One region of the Pontiella sp. genome, then DNA from elsewhere that is predicted to be linked to it. Evidence: riboswitches for the same ligand, from Rfam matches in the RefSeq annotation. Region 1 holds a riboswitch; the other holds the start of a gene.
The links. A riboswitch is a leader RNA that binds a small molecule or an ion and turns the genes downstream of it on or off. The one in region 1 is predicted to bind thiamine pyrophosphate.
Positions count from the first base shown of each region.

Region 2: it holds a riboswitch for thiamine pyrophosphate, as region 1 does, so the genes downstream of both, thiC (phosphomethylpyrimidine synthase ThiC) here and thiS (sulfur carrier protein ThiS) in region 1, are expected to answer to the same signal.

Region 1 covers NZ_JBFJYW010000297.1:130-4,476, reverse strand. The annotation lists gene ABYO54_RS14310 (hypothetical protein) at 175-480, shown strand; gene thiH (2-iminoacetate synthase ThiH) at 485-1,612, opposite strand; gene ABYO54_RS14300 (thiazole synthase) at 1,635-2,423, opposite strand; gene thiS (sulfur carrier protein ThiS) at 2,489-2,689, opposite strand; TPP riboswitch at 2,734-2,840, opposite strand; gene ABYO54_RS14290 (HAD family hydrolase) at 2,984-3,625, shown strand; gene ABYO54_RS14285 (ArsR/SmtB family transcription factor) at 3,855-4,175, shown strand.
Region 2 covers NZ_JBFJYW010000001.1:20,749-31,747, reverse strand. The annotation lists gene ABYO54_RS00155 (6-phosphofructokinase) at 1-37, opposite strand, end outside; gene ABYO54_RS00150 (hypothetical protein) at 139-495, opposite strand; gene ABYO54_RS00145 (3-deoxy-D-manno-octulosonic acid transferase) at 554-1,843, opposite strand; gene ahcY (adenosylhomocysteinase) at 1,992-3,431, opposite strand; gene ABYO54_RS00135 (ArsR/SmtB family transcription factor) at 3,518-4,441, opposite strand; gene ilvA (threonine ammonia-lyase) at 4,676-5,911, opposite strand; gene thiC (phosphomethylpyrimidine synthase ThiC) at 5,985-7,595, opposite strand; TPP riboswitch at 7,701-7,794, opposite strand; gene ABYO54_RS00120 (N-acetylmuramoyl-L-alanine amidase) at 7,848-8,825, opposite strand; gene ABYO54_RS00115 (TrkA family potassium uptake protein) at 8,900-9,904, shown strand; gene ABYO54_RS00110 (alpha/beta hydrolase) at 9,913-10,680, shown strand; gene ABYO54_RS00105 (CNNM domain-containing protein) at 10,739-10,999, opposite strand, start outside.

The sequences.
Region 1 (4,347 bases):
GACTTCGTATGCTTTCAAGTGAAAGATGCGGGGTAAAACATCCACGCGTGATCATTTTTTACCCACGAATCTTTTACCTGCCCGCCGCCGACCGTTGCGGAAGACAGGAACCTTTCAAACCCGACGCCCTCATCAGCAAACTCATGAGCCCAACGGGCAATTGCGGAATATTGGATGCTCATCAAGGGTTGTGAGGCGATGCGGAAAGAGTCCATAAATTGGAAGCTCAGCTTTGTGCTGGAGGGGGACCTCCTGCTGATTTCGGACAATTGCATTCTGATCGATGACCGCTATGTTTTTGTCGATCCGCTTCCTGCCTCGTTGACGCCGGAAAAATTGCTCCGGATTGAGCGGCGGAAGCGCCGCAGGCGGGGCCGTTCGCGCTTGGAAAGCTACGGAAGAAGCCATCGGAATGCCGCCCGCCGCGCGGGAGGTCCCGAGGCCGCAGCGGAAAAGAATATCCGGCGTGCTTTGTGGTGAGAACTTATGCTTTCTGGTAGCGGGCGGGTTCGCGGTAGGTGGCGTCCCAGTTCTTGAAGACCGGTTCGAGACCCTTGGCGCGGAGCATGGCGTTGAATTCGTCGATGCCGCGGTCGTCGGAAATCTCGAACTGCGCAGTCGATTCCTCGGAGTCCTCGCTATAGCCGCCGACGGTGGTTTTGCTGGCCACGCTCATTTTGGAGATGCCGAGTCCGGCCATGCCGTCGCGCACGCGGCGCGGCTCGCGGGTGGAGAGCACCAGCGGAATTTCCGGCAGGCAGATGCGCAGCGCGAACACAAACTGGGCCAGCATTTTTTCGTCGACCGGGAAATCGGGCTCGAAACCGCCGAGCTGCGGGCGGATGCGCGGGAAGGAAATCGAGACGCCGGCCTGCCAATAGGTTTTCAGCAGATGCTTGGCGTGGCGGTAGACGCAGAGGATGTCGTGGCGCGGGTCGGCCAGGCCGAGCAGGGCGCCGATGCCGATGGTGCGCATGCCGCCGCGCAGTGCGCGGTCGGGGGCATCGACCCGCGCGGCGAAGTCGCGCTTGTCGCCCCAGCGGTGCATGCGTTCGTAGACGACGGGGTCGTAGGTTTCCTGGTAGATCGTCACGCCCGTGCATCCGGCTTCGGCCAGCCGGCGGTATTCCGCCTCCGCCATCGGGAAGACTTCGACGGTTACGTTGTGCACGTATTCCGCCGCGATCGAAACGCAGGTTTCGAGATAGTCCACATCGGCTTCGGGCATGCGTTCGCCGGTGAGCAGCACCAGCTCTTCGAGGTGCATCGCGCGGATGGCTTCCATTTCGTGGCGCAGGTGCTCGGTGTCGAGTACGCTGCGCGTGGCCTTGCGGTCGGCGGCGATGCCGCAGTAGAGGCATCCGCCGTTGCAGAAGTTGGAGAGGTAGAGCGGGGTGTAGAGCGAGATGGTCCGGCCAAAGTGCCGCCGCGTAATGGTTTGCGCGCGCTGCGCCATCGGTTCGAGAAAGTGGGCGGCTTCCGGCGAGAGCAGGGCCGCCAGCGTTTTCTCGTTCGGCGCGTCGGCATGGAGCGCGCGTTGTACATCGGCGGCGCTGAATTCAAGGTTGAGCCACGGTTCCGGGCTCAACCACGCTGGAAGTGGTGTTTTCATGGGCGGGGAGGGGGGCTGCTGGTTAGTCCGTTTGAGTGGCGAGGAACGAGGTTAGGGGGCTTGAGGCCACGGCCACTTCGCTGGTCGGCATCAGGCCGGCTTGATAGGCCATGCGACCGGCTTCGACGCCGCCCTTGAATGCGGCGCCCATGGCGGAGGGATTGTCGGCGGCGGCGATGGCGGAGTTGACGAGCACGGCGTCGCATCCCATCTCCATCGCGCAGGCGGCCTCGGACGGCGCGCGCAGTCCGGCGTCGACCACGACGGGGATGTTGGCGTCGCGTACGATGATCTTGATCATTTCGGCGGTGGAGAGTCCCTTGCCCGTTCCGATGGCGGCGCCCAGCGGCATGACGGCCGCGCAGCCGACGTCTTCGAGCCGCTTGGCCAGCACCGGATCGGCCGGAATGTAGGGGAGGACGAGGAAGCCCTGCTTCACCAGCTCGATGGCGGCTTCGTAGGTTTCGATCGGGTCCGGCAACAGATGGTGCGGGTTGGGGTGGATCTCCAGTTTCACGAACGGGCTCTTGCTCAGCTCGCGGCCGAGCAGCGCGGCGCGGATGGCTTCCTTGGCGTTCATGGCGCCGGAGGTGTTCGGCATCAGCCGCACGTTTTTGAGTTGCGAAAGCGGACCGTATAGATCGTCCTCCGCCTGTGCGCGGTTAAAGCGCCGCAATGCGACGGTCACCAGCTCCGTGCCCGAGGCTTTGACCGCATCGATCATCGCCTGCGTGCAGGAAAACTTTCCCGTTCCCAGAAACAGGCGCGAGCCCAGTTTCTGATCGCCGATTTTTAAAACATCTTCATTCATGGTGTAGACCTCATTCATCCCGAAGGGTGCCGGTTTTGCGTGCGCGGTGTCTTTGCGGGTTTTGGTTATCCGCCGCCGACAAAGACGAGCATTTCCACTTCGTCGTTTTCGTTCAGCGGGGTGGTTGCCCATTGTTCGGACGGGACCACGTTGCCATTGACCATCAGCGCCGTGTGCGCCTTGGTTGCGCCCAGCTCGTCGAGCAGGGCATCGATGGTGCCGTCGCCCCCGAGTTCGTGGGCCGTTCCGTTTACGGTCAGTTTCATGTTCGGTACTCCAACAAAAAAGCGTTCCCGGGAACCCGGGAACGCTGGAAGTCGATTCAACGCTCCCTTGCGCCGGCATAATCCGGATCAGGTTCAACGGGTATGATCTCAGCACGTTTCGAACTTCGAAGCGGCACCCCGGGTGACTAAGGAGCGACGTTGCCAAGCCCGCCGGAGGAAGTAAAGCAGGAAGCGCCGGCATTTGGGGACGCAATCCCCCAACGCCGCCGGGCCGGGCTCATTTCGCGAGAATGGTCTTGTTAAAGTCGCCGGGAGTTCTCCAAGGTTCGGGCAATGGGCACATTCAAACACATCATTTGGGACTGGAACGGCACGCTGTGGAACGACACCTCGCTCTGCACCGAGATCAACAACCACATGCTGGAGCGGCGCAACCTGCCTCGGATCGATGTTGCGCTTTACCGCGACAAACTCTGCTTCCCGGTCGATCAATACTACTGCCAGCTCGGGTTCGACTACGCGACCGATCCCTACCCCGTGCTGGCCGAGGAGTTTATCGCCGAGTACACCGCGCGCCGATACGAGTGCCCGCTGCACGAAGGCGCCCGCGAGCTGATTGCCGAGCTCCGGGCCAAGGCGATTCCGCAGGCGGTGCTCTCGGCCTATGAGCAGGGCGCGCTGTTGCATTCGGTCGACTATTTCAAGTTAACGCCGTTCTTCGACGACGTCATTGGCCTTAACGATATCTATGCCGCCGGCAAGGTGGAAAACGGATTGAAATACATGGACGGGCTCGTGCTCGATCCGGCGGAAGTGCTCTTTATCGGCGACACATTGCACGACTTCGAGGTGGCCGAGGCCATGGGGGTCCACTGCGCGCTGGTTGCCTGCGGCCACAACAGCCGCCCCCGCCTCGAAGCCTGCGGCGCCCCCGTCTTCGACTCCTTGGCCGATGTTGGCGAATATATTTTGTAAAGGGTTCCGGAGTGCGCCGGTTCTTCCTGGAGTGCGCCGGTTTTTCCTGGAGTGCGCCGGCAAGGAGCTTGCGACGCGACGGCGCTTTAACCGTCGCTCGGCGTGCACGAAAGCGGTGTCGCGCTTCGCTTGCCGCCGCACTCCAGGATATTTTCACTTTTTTCCGAAATCGGGCTTGCTAAACCCGAACGTTTGGCTATATTGCCAAATATTAATTGAGGGACAATTCATGAATGCGAAGGAAAAATTGCTGTACGAAGCGAAGGCGAAGGTGCTCAAGGCGCTGGCGCATCCGACGCGCTTGTGGATGGCCGAGCAGCTGTCGGCCGGCGAAATGTGCGTCTGCGAGTTCGTCGATCAGATCGATGCCGACTTTTCGACGATCTCGAAGCACCTCTCGGTGCTGAAGCAGGCGGGCATCGTCGAGGACGACAAGCGCGGCAAGCAGGTCTATTATAAAATGAAGGTGCCGTGCGTCATGAATTTCATGAGCTGTGTCGAGGCCGTCATCGAAAGCAACGCCAAGGCGCAGGCGGCCTTGGTAAAATGAGATTATTTTTGAACAACGCTTGGCGGAATGGTCAAATGACCAACGTTGAGGGAAACGAATAGGAGTGCGGCATGTTAGAGGTATTTACGAAGTTGGCGGATTGGCTGACGTATGGTGTGTTCGGGATGGCTCAGGGCAGCCATCTGGCCGAAAGCGTCCATTTCTTTATTGA
Region 2 (10,999 bases), on a different contig from region 1:
AGGTCAAAATCCCGATCGTCTTCGTTTTCGTTTCCATCCCGATCTCCGACTGTTTTTGTACTAATTCATCCGCCGTGCCGCGAGCCCAAAGATTAAAAACAAAAAGCCCCGAAAAACGGGGCAAAGCGTGGTGCGAACCTATTGCGCGGGGGCGGCAGCATCGGTCTGGGCCGGGATGCCCGCGCGTGCGCCCGCCCCCTCGATCTTCTGTTCTTCGATGCGGACCATATGCTCGAGAATGACGAACTGCCATATGGCGACGATGATCAGCATTGCAACAAAGACAATGCCAATGCTGATCCAGATCGCTTTTTCATTGCTCGATTTCCGCCAAAGGTGCAGGAGGCGGCGCAGACCGGAGTTCTTGCTGCGGCGCTTGCGGGAATGGTCGTCGAACGCCCGCTTCGAAGCGCTGCGGCGCCGGCGTTTTTTTTCGGGAGGCTTGTTGCCAAAAGGCAACGGTTCGCGCTGTTTGTAGATGTCGGTATTTGGCATAACTTCCTGCTTTGTTAAAAGATCGCAAAAATTAACTCAATCCCCCCGGCGCGTCCAACTATTCCCCACCCAAAAGCTCGACGGTTCGCTCGATGACGCCCAGATTGCCGGCAACCACGCCGCCGGCGCGGCGGCCGAGCTCGGCCCGTTCCGCCGGATGTTCCAGCAGTTGCCCGATCGCCTCCTCCAGGGCCGCCGCGTCCGGAACCTGCCGGATTGCGCCGGCCTGGAGGAACTCGGGCATGACCGCCGGGAAGTTTTCCATATTGGGGCCCACCACGACCGCCTTGCCGTAGAGGGCGGGCTCGATCGGGTTCTGCCCGCCGTGCTCGTGCAGGCTCTTGCCCACGAAAATGAGGTCGGCAACGGAGTAGAAGTTCCGCAGCTCGCCCGTGGTATCGACGAAAAGGAGATCGGGGGCTTTGGCACCGTCAAACGCCGCCGCCTCGCTCCTGCGCACGAAGGAAAGTCCCTGCTCCTCGAAACAAGCCTCCACCTCGTCGCGGCGCTCGACATGGCGCGGCACGACGATAAGGAACAGGTTGGGATTGGCCGCGCGCAACCGCTTGTAGATTTCGCAAAGCGTCTGCTCTTCGCCGGGCCAGGTCGAACCGCCCAGCAGCACCACCGCATCGGCCGGAACCCGGATCTTTTGCATCACGCCCTGCGCCACTTGTTCGCCTGCGGGGTCGCGCTGGGCAACGTCGAACTTGACCGTTCCCATGCGGTGGACATGCTCTTTCGGCGCACCGATCCCGATCATGCGCTCCGCATCGAGATCGCCCTGCACGCAGATCGGATCGATCCGGCGAAGCACATCGGCCGTGAGCGATTTGAGCTTGCGGTAGCCCTTGTAGGACCGCTCCGACATCCGCCCGTTCACCAGCGAAACCGGAATACCCCGGTTGTCGGCCAACCGGATCAGGTTGGGCCAAAACTCGCCCTCGACCAACACGATCCGTTCGGGATTCACGATGCCTAGCACCTTTTTTATGACGGCCGGCAGATCGACCGGGAAATAAAACAGAACGTCGCGTTCGTCGATCTCCTTGCGCCCGATGGCATGCGCCGTCGACGTGGTCGTACTCAGCGCAAAATACGCGTCCGGATGGCGTGCGCGATAGGCCTTGATGAAACGGAGCGCCACGTAGATTTCGCCGACGCTGACCGCATGCACCCAGATCCGCCTTTTTTCGCGCAGTCGCGCCTTGGTCTGCGTACCGAAATGGCCGACGCGTTGCTCGAAATGCTCCCAATAGCCCCCGCGGCGAACCATCCGCGTCAGGAACTTCGGCAGCATGAATAGAAACACCACCGGGAACAACAAATTATATACAATCCAAAGCATCGGGGCATCATACGGAAATCCATGCCCAACAAAACCAAAATGACTCCGCAAAACGGCGCCGCGGGCGACGCCGCCCCCGCCCCGACGAAAGGCAGGCAAACAGGCCTGCCTTTCGCTTTATTGGGGAGCGTCTACTCCCGCGCCCAACCTAGTAGCGGTAGTGATCGGGCTTGAACGGACCGGTCTTCGGGATGCCGAGATAGTTCGCCTGCTTGGCGGTCAGCGTATCGAGCTTGACGCCGATCTTTTCGAGATGCAGGCGGGCGACCTCCTCGTCGAGGATCTTCGGCAGCGTGTAGACGCCGATCGGATACTTGCCGGGGTTGCAGTAGAGCTCCATCTGGGCCAGCACCTGGTTGGTGAAGCTGTTGGACATCACGAAGCTCGGATGACCCGTTGCGCAACCGAGGTTCACCAGACGGCCTTCGGCCAGCAGGATGATGCTGTTGCCCTTCGGCATGGTGATCTTGTCGACCTGCGGCTTGATGTTGGTCCACTGGTATTTCTTCATTTTCTCGACCTGGATCTCGGAATCGAAGTGGCCGATGTTGCAGACGATCGCCATGTCCTTCATCTGCTTCATGTGTTTTTCGGTGATCACGTCGCAGTTGCCCGTGGTGGTCACGAAGAGATCGCCGATCTGTACGGCCCGGTCCATGGTCATGACTTCATACCCTTCCATCGCGGCCTGAAGCGCGCAGATCGGGTCGATTTCGGTCACGACAACGCGGGCGCCCTGCCCAACCAGCGACTGGGCGCAGCCCTTGCCGACATCGCCGTAGCCCGCAACGACCGCCACCTTGCCGGAAAGCATTACGTCGGTGGCGCGCATGATGGAGTCGACCAGCGAGTGGCGGCAGCCGTAGAGGTTGTCGAACTTCGACTTGGTGACCGAATCGTTGACGTTGAAGGCCGGGAAAAGGAGCTCGCCCTTTGCGGCCAGCTGATAGAGACGATGCACGCCCGTGGTGGTTTCTTCGGAAACGCCGAGGATATCCTTGGCGATGCGCGAGAAACGGTTCGGATCCTTCTTCAGCGCCTTTTTCAGCTGCGCGTAGAAAACGGCTTCTTCCGCGCTGCCGGGTTTCTTGTCGAGAATGGACGGATCCTGCTCGGCCTTGAAGCCCACCTGCACGAACATGGTGGCGTCGCCGCCGTCGTCGAGGATCACGTTCGGGCCGAGGCCATCGCCCCAGTCGAGAATACGGTCGGTGTATTCCCAATATTCCTCCAGCGTCTCGCCCTTGACGGCAAAGACCGGCGTGCCCGTTTTGGCAATCGCCGCGGCGGCGTGGTCCTGGGTGGAAAAGATGTTGCAGCTTGCCCAGCGCACTTTCGCGCCGAGTTCCTGCAGGGTTTCGATCAGCATGGCGGTCTGGATCGTCATGTGGAGCGATCCGGTAATGCGCGCGCCCTTGAGCGGCTTCTCCTTGCCGTACTTTTCGCGCAGCGCCATCAGCCCCGGCATTTCATATTCCGCCAGCCCCATCTCCTTGCGGCCGAATTCCGCCAGCTTGATATCCGCAATAACGCAATCCAATTCCCGTTTCTTCGCGGCTTTTTTCGCCGTCTTCTTTTTACCCGCCATGGCAAGTACTCCTGTGTGGTTAATTTTCAGCACGTTGGTCGCAAAGGAAGCGATGGTTCATCCCGCCGGCCTCGCGAACTTCTTTTTTAAATTTTGCTCCCGACAACGATCAATACGGAAAGGTCGGGCGTGGCCCCGGGAAGCGAATCGATCACGCTGGGGTCAATGCCCGCACCGTGCAGCCACTCGCGAATCTCGATCGGATCGAAACCGAGCCACTGGTCGGCCCACTCCTCGCGCGCCCACTCGTGTTCGTGCCGGACGAGATCGAGAATCACCAGCTTGCCGCCGGTCTTCAAGCCGCCGGCGGCGGATCGAACCACCTGCTCCGGACTCGAGGTGTGGTGCAGCGCCTGGCTCAAAAAAACCGCATCGAACTCCGGTTCGGCGAACCGCAGTTCCTCCAGGATTCCGACCCGCAGCTCCAACCGATCCGACAGGCCGCTCTCGGCCGCCTTTTCGGCCACCAGCTTGAGCATTTTGCCCGATTGGTCGACCGCGACGACCTTGGCCGCAAAGCGCGCGAGCAAAAGCGCCAAGGCCCCTTCGCCGCAACCGAGATCGGCAACCATCTGCCCCTCGAACCCGGCGGCCAGCCCGGCGGCCAGCGCCTGCCAGCCCCCGCCCGGCTCGGTGAGCGAACCATAGCGCCCGGCAATTTGATCGAAAAACTCGCGGCTCTTCTTGCGCCGGATATCCAACACCCGCTCAACGGCCGCCTCATCGCGGTTGGCCACCGGAATATCCTTCAGCCGTTCATTGAGGATCTGCGCAAACGCCGCATCGCGGAACAGCTCGCCGCGGTTGTAGAAAACCGATGTGCCGTCGCGTCGCGACGAGACCAGCCCCGCCTCGCGCATCGGCTTCAGGTGGCGGCTAACGGTCGACTGCGGCATTTCCAGCGCCTGCACCAGCTCCGCCACCGAAAGTTCCGCTTGGTCGACCGACCGCAGAATCCGCAAGCGGCCCTCATCGGCCAGCGCTTTGAAAATGTCAAGAATCTCACCCATTATCCATATATCCGAATTTGCGGATAAAAGGCTATTTCCCCCCGGATTGTCAACGCCGGCGAACAAAAAAGAGACCCCGCCCCAATCCATCCCGCCCGTTCCGGCTCCGGGGCCGCCGCCCACACTTGCGCAAGTGTGGGCCTGCAAGCCGATGGCCGCGGCGGTTTTGGAAAGAAGGAGGCCCCGGAAGCTGGCTGGGGGAACATGCAACCGACGGCAGGGCCGCCGCGCGGCTCAATCCTCGGAAGGCTTCCAGTGGGACCGGAAGACTTCGTAGCCGGCAACCCGCAGCTGCGACTCGATCTCGGCGATGTGCTGCCGGTTTCTGGTTTCGATGGTGAAGGAAACGTTGACCTCGCCGACGGGGACGTCTTTCGAGTAGCGGTGCTGATAAACCTCGAGAATGTTTGCCCCGGCTTTCCGAATGATGCCGAGCACCTTTTCAAGCGCGCCGGGCGAATCTTTCAGCGGCGTGGAAAACTGCGCAATGCGTCCGCCGAACTCGAGGCCCCGATCGATGATGCGCGAAAGCATGGTGATGTCGATATTGCCGCCCGAAACGACGGAGACGACCTTCTTGCCCGCCACGCCGCCGATTTTTTTGTTCAGCAGCGCCGCAACGGCCACCGCGCCCGCGCCCTCGACGACGACCTTTTCGTATTCGAGCAGCATCAGGATGGCATTGGAAATCTCATCGTCGGTGACCGTCACGATCTCATCGACATAGCCGCGGCACAGCGCAAACGTGTTCTCGCTCACCCGCTTGACCGCAATTCCGTCGGCAATCGTATTGGTTCCGACGAGCGTTTGCACCGCGCCGGCGGCGAGGGAATCCTTCATGCAGGCGAACCCTTCCACCTCGACCCCGATCACCTTCACGTCGGGGCGGACGCGCTTGACATAGGCGCCGATGCCGGCAATCAGTCCGCCGCCGCCGATGGGAACAACGATGGCATCGAGGTCGGCGCCAAGCTCATGATCGAGCACTTCGATGGCGATGGTCCCCTGCCCGGCGATAACCCAGGGATCGGCGAAGGGATGGACGTAGACCAAGCCCTGCCGGTGTTCGAGCTCGCGGGAAAGGGCATAGGCGTCGTCGTAGGAGGTGCCGTGCAGAATCACTTCCGCCCCCCAGAACTGGACGCCGGTCACCTTGACCAACGGGGTGGACTCGGGCATGACGATCACCGCCCGAATCCCCATCCGGTGCGCGTGGTAGGCCACGCCCTGGGCGTGGTTCCCCGCGCTCGCGGCGATGATGCCGCGCTTCTTTTCCTCTTCCGAAAGCTGCAGCAGCCGGTTGAGGGCGCCGCGTTCCTTGAACGCGCCGCTCATCTGCTGGGTCTCCATTTTGAGCAACATGTCGCACCCGGCCAGATCGGAAAACACCTGCGCCCGCCGCAACGGCGTCTCGATGACATTGCCTTTGACGTTTTCGTACGCTTGCTCGATATCGATTTTGGAAACCATCACTACGCCTTCCTTTCCACGGATAAGATCCGGAGCCACGCGGCTCCGGCGGGGAGCGCCTTCCAAGGCCGGATCAGGAGTTTCTGATCTCGGCGGAGATGCGCATGGAGCAATATTGCTCGCCGCACATGGAGCAGTAGTGCTGGTCGGTCTTGTCGCGCTCTTCGGGCGGAAGCGAGGCCAAACGGTATTCCTTCGCCCGCAGCGGATCGAAGGTGAGATTGAACTGGTCGACCCAGCGGAATTCGCCGCGGGCCTTGCGCATCGCTTCGTCGCGGTCCATCGCGCCGGAAACGCCCTTGGCGAGGTCGGCGGCGTGGGCGGCGATTTTGTGGACGATCACGCCCTCCTTCACATCGTCGCGGTTCGGCAGGCCGAGGTGCTCCTTGGGCGTCACGTAGCAGAGCATGGCCGTGCCGTGCCAGCCGATCACCGCGCCGCCGATGGCGGAGGTGATGTGGTCGTAGCCCGCCGCAATGTCGGTGACCAGCGGTCCGAGGGTGTAGAACGGCGCTTCGAAACAATCTTCGAGTTGCTTGTCCATGTTGGCCTTGATCTTGTCGAGCGGCACGTGTCCGGGGCCTTCGATCATGACCTGGCAGCCGTATTCCCAGGCAATCTTGGTCAGCTCGCCGAGGGTCTTGAGCTCGGAAAACTGGGCTTCGTCGTTGGCATCGGCGATGCAGCCGGGGCGCATGCCGTCGCCCAGCGAGAAGGTGATGTCGTAGGCGCGCATGATTTCGCAGATTTCGCGGAAGTGGGTGTAGAGGAAGTTTTCCTGGTCGTTGTCGACCATCCACTTGGCCATGATGGATCCGCCGCGGCTGACGATGCCGAGCTTGCGCACCTTGGCCGCGGGAATATCTTTCTTCAGGACGCCGGCGTGGATGGTGAAATAGTCGATCCCCTGCTCGGCCTGTTCGATGAGCGTGTCGCGGTAGAGTTCCCAGCAGAGGCCGTCGGCGTTGTCGTCGATCTTCTTGAGGGCCTGGTAGAGCGGCACCGTTCCGATGGGCGTCGGCGCGTTGCGGACAATCCATTCGCGGGTGTCGTGGATGTCGGCCCCGGTGGAGAGGTCCATCACGGTATCGGCGCCCCACAGCGTGGCCCACTGCATCTTTTCGACTTCCTCTTCGATGGAGGAACCCAGCGCGGAATTGCCGATGTTGGCGTTGATTTTGGTGCGGAACTTCCGGCCGATGATCATCGGTTCGGCTTCGGGGTGGTTGATGTTCAGCGGAATCACGGCGCGCCCGGCGGCGACTTCGGCGCGGACGAATTCGGGCTCGACCATTTCGCGGATGGCCACGAATTCCATTTCGGGGGTGACGATGCCCTTTTGGGCATAGGACATCTGGGTAACGGACTGCCCCGGCTTGGCGCGGAGCGGTTGGCGCCGCAGGCCTTTGAAGGCCTTTTCCGAGTTGGAAAGAATATCGACGCCGGAAGCATGCACCTCGACATCGCCGCGCTCGGCGATCCAGTTTTCGCGAATGGCGGGCAGGCCCTGCTTCAGGTCGGGCTCGTAGGAGGAGTCGGTGTAGGGACCGCTGACGTCGTAGACGGGCAGATCCTCGTTGTCGCCGTGCAGCTTGATCGTGCGGAAGGGAACCCGGATATCCGGGCGCGATCCTTCCACGTACGTTTTTTCAGACCGGGGAAAATATTTGCCGTAACCACTCATAATTCAGTTATCCGTTATCAGTTATTCGTTGTTGGTTCAAAAACCCGGAAGGGAAAACCAATTAACCGTTGACCAAAACAGATAACTGCTTTCGAGGCGAAAGCCGAAGGAACAGCTTCGCTTCCCTTCGCGGCATGACCCGCACAGGTTCCAAGGGTTGGAATCTCAGACAGCACCGCCGTCTCCCCTAGCGAACAAGGGAGCACGCTACTCAATCAGCGTAGGGTTGCAAGCCATAATCGGGAGAAATCCCTATTTCCGGCTGCGGCGGGCGAGGGTGAAATAGGCCAGAACGCCGCTGGCGATGCCGCGGGCGCAGGCCTCGCGGTAATTGGCCGTGTTGAGCAACGCCTCTTCTTCGGGATTGGTCAGGAAGCCGCATTCCACCAGCGCCGCCGGGCACGGGGCATTCTTCAGAACGGAATAGCGGGCCCGGCGCAGGCCGCGGTCGTTGCGCTTGGTGGCCTTGACGAGGTTGCCCTGCAGATTGAAGCCCAGCACCGCATTGGCGGCATCGAAGGAGTTGTTTTTCATGGCGAACGTGTCGCCGGGCTGGCCGTAGTGGTTGCTCGAATCGGCTCCCTCGACCGTCATGATGAAGGTTTCCACCCCGTGGGCACTGGAATCGCCGGCGCCATCGGCATGGATGCTCACGAAAAGGTCGGCGCCCACGCTGGCGGCATAGTCGGTTCGCTGCTGGAGCGAGGGGATGATGTCGGTCGAACGCGTCAGGCGCACCTGGATGCGTTTGGCCTCGAGCTGGGCCTTGACGCGCAGGGCAATGTCGAGCACCACCTGCTTTTCGCGGATGTTCGTCCGGGGCCCGGTTGCGCCGGGGTCGCTGCCGCCGTGGCCGGGATCGAGCACCACCACCTTGGGCGTGCGCTTCTCGAGATAGGCATAGGAGCGCATGATGCAGTCGATGCCCTTCTTGAAATCCGCCTCGCGAATGGCCCACTCCTTGCCGGACAGGCGGCAGGGATGATGCAACCAGACCATGATGCCGTTGATCCATGCGCGGCGGCTGTTGGTCTCGATTTCGATGGTGTTGTACTTGTTTTTCAACACGCAATTCTTGCCCGACATGGACATCTTCATGGTGTAGAGCCGCGCGATATAGCTGAGCGAAACCGTCCCGGTGGGCGACTTTGCCTCAACGGGCTTCGTGCTTCCGCACCCCGCAAGTAGGACCGTGTTGAAGAGAAAAAGCTTTCTGGTAATCGGATGCATAAAACCTCGAAATCAAGCTACTAAAAAAGATTTAGGTTTGGAAAGAGCCGATTCAATCCGTTTTAATGGCGGGCATGTCGTACAAAGGAATCAACGGACAGCTGGTCGAGGGTTTGCGCAGAGGACTGACGGCTGTGGGGATCGTGCTATTCATTGGCACGGCCGGCTACCGTTTCATCGAGGGGTGGAACTGGATCGACAGTTTCTACATGACCGTCATCACCGTCACCACGGTCGGCCTAAACGAAGTCCATCCGCCCTCGGACGCCGGAAAAATTTTCACGACCTTTCTGTGCGTCGGGGGGGTTGCCGTGATGGTCTACTGCCTGGCGCGCATCGCCGAATTCATGTTCCAACGCAGCATCGGCAACGTTTTTGGGAGAAGATCGATGATGAAAAAAATCAGCCAGATGAAAAACCACGCCATTATTTGCGGCTATGGCCGTACCGGGATGCAGGTCGTGGCCGAACTGCAGGCCGCCCACATGCCGTTTGTGGTGATCGAGGAAAACGCGGAACAGGCCAAGCGCATGGCGGAGCTGGAAATCCCCCACATCCTGGGCGACGCCACCGAAGAGGAGCCCCTCGAAGCCGCCCAGATCGGCCAGGCCGACTCGCTGGTCGCCGCGCTCGACACCGATGCGGAAAACCTGTTTCTGACGCTGACCGCGAGCGGGCTCAGCAAAAAGCTGCGCATCATTGCCCGCGTACACGACCCCGACAACTCCCGCAAGTTCCGCAAGGCGGGGGCGCACCGCGTGGTTTCGCCCATCTCGACCGGCGCGAACCAGATTGCCCAGCTGCTGACGCGCCCGTCGGTGGTCGACCTCATCGAATTGGTCACGAACGACAAGAGCATCGCCCTGCAGGTTTTCGAGCATACCGTCGACGAAGGGAACGACATGCTCGGCAAAACGCTTTCCGAGGCCCGCGTCCGGCAGACGCTCGGTTCCATGGTCATCGCCGTGAAGCACCGCGACGGCACCACCGCCTTCGATCCCGGCCCGCAAACCCGGCTCAACCTCGGCGACACCCTCGTGGCCATCCGACAAACCGAAGAGGGCGGAAAATTGCTATAGGAGCGCGCATGGCCTTGCTGGAAATGAATTTCGACTCGCAGGTGCTCGGGCTTTCGCTCGGCGCCAACATCATTGTGCCGGAGCATCCCGCCGCCTGGCAGGAACCGCCCGCGGTGCTCTATCTGCTGCATGGGCTTTCGGACGACAACACCATCTGGTGCCGCCGCACGGCGATCGAGCGCTACGCCAACCGCTACAACCTGGCCATCGTCATGCCGGACGCCTACAAGAGTTTTTACTCCGACATGAAGCACGGCTCCGACTACTGGACCTTCTTCGCCGACGAGCTGCCGATGCTGGTCCGGCGTTGGTTCAAGTTCTCGGAGGATCCGAAGCGCACCTTCATTGCGGGCATCTCGATGGGCGGATACGGCGCGATCAAGCTGGCGCTGGGCCGCCCGGGACAATACGCCGCCGCCGCCTCGCTCTCCGGCGCGCTCGACCTGGCCGCGCACGTTCACGACGAATGGGACGAGTGCCGGCTCCGCACCTTCCGGGCCGCATTCGGTTCGATGGAACTCATTTCCGGGTCAGCCAACGACCTCATCGGCCAGTTGCGGAAGCTCGACACCGTCCCCGACACCGCGTTCTACGTCTGTTGCGGCACCGAAGACTTCCTGTATCGGGATTCCGTCACCTTCCGCGACCTCGCCACCGAAAAGGGACTGCACCTCACCTACGAAGAGGCCGTGGCCGCCCACAAATGGGACTACTGGGACCGCTCCATCCAGCGCGTCCTCGAATGGCTCCCGCTCGAAGACCTTGCCCAACCATAAAAGGCTGCTTCGCCCGGACACGGAGCCCCTCGGCTCCGACCGGCCGGAATCGGCGGCGCTATTTCATGGCGATGTAGCGGGCGATGTCTTCGAGCTGGACGAAGCCGACGGGATGGCCGTGCGCATCGACGACGACGGCACAGTGGTGGTGGTTGCGGCGCAAGCGGTAGAACACCGACTTCAGATTGCGGTTTTCCTGCAATTTCAGCACGTCCTCGGCGAAGGGCCGCAGCCGATCCCCGTCCCCGAGCTTGCGGTTGACCACGGTGAACAGCGAAACCAAACCGATGGCGGAATGCTTGTCCATCAGAATGGCTTG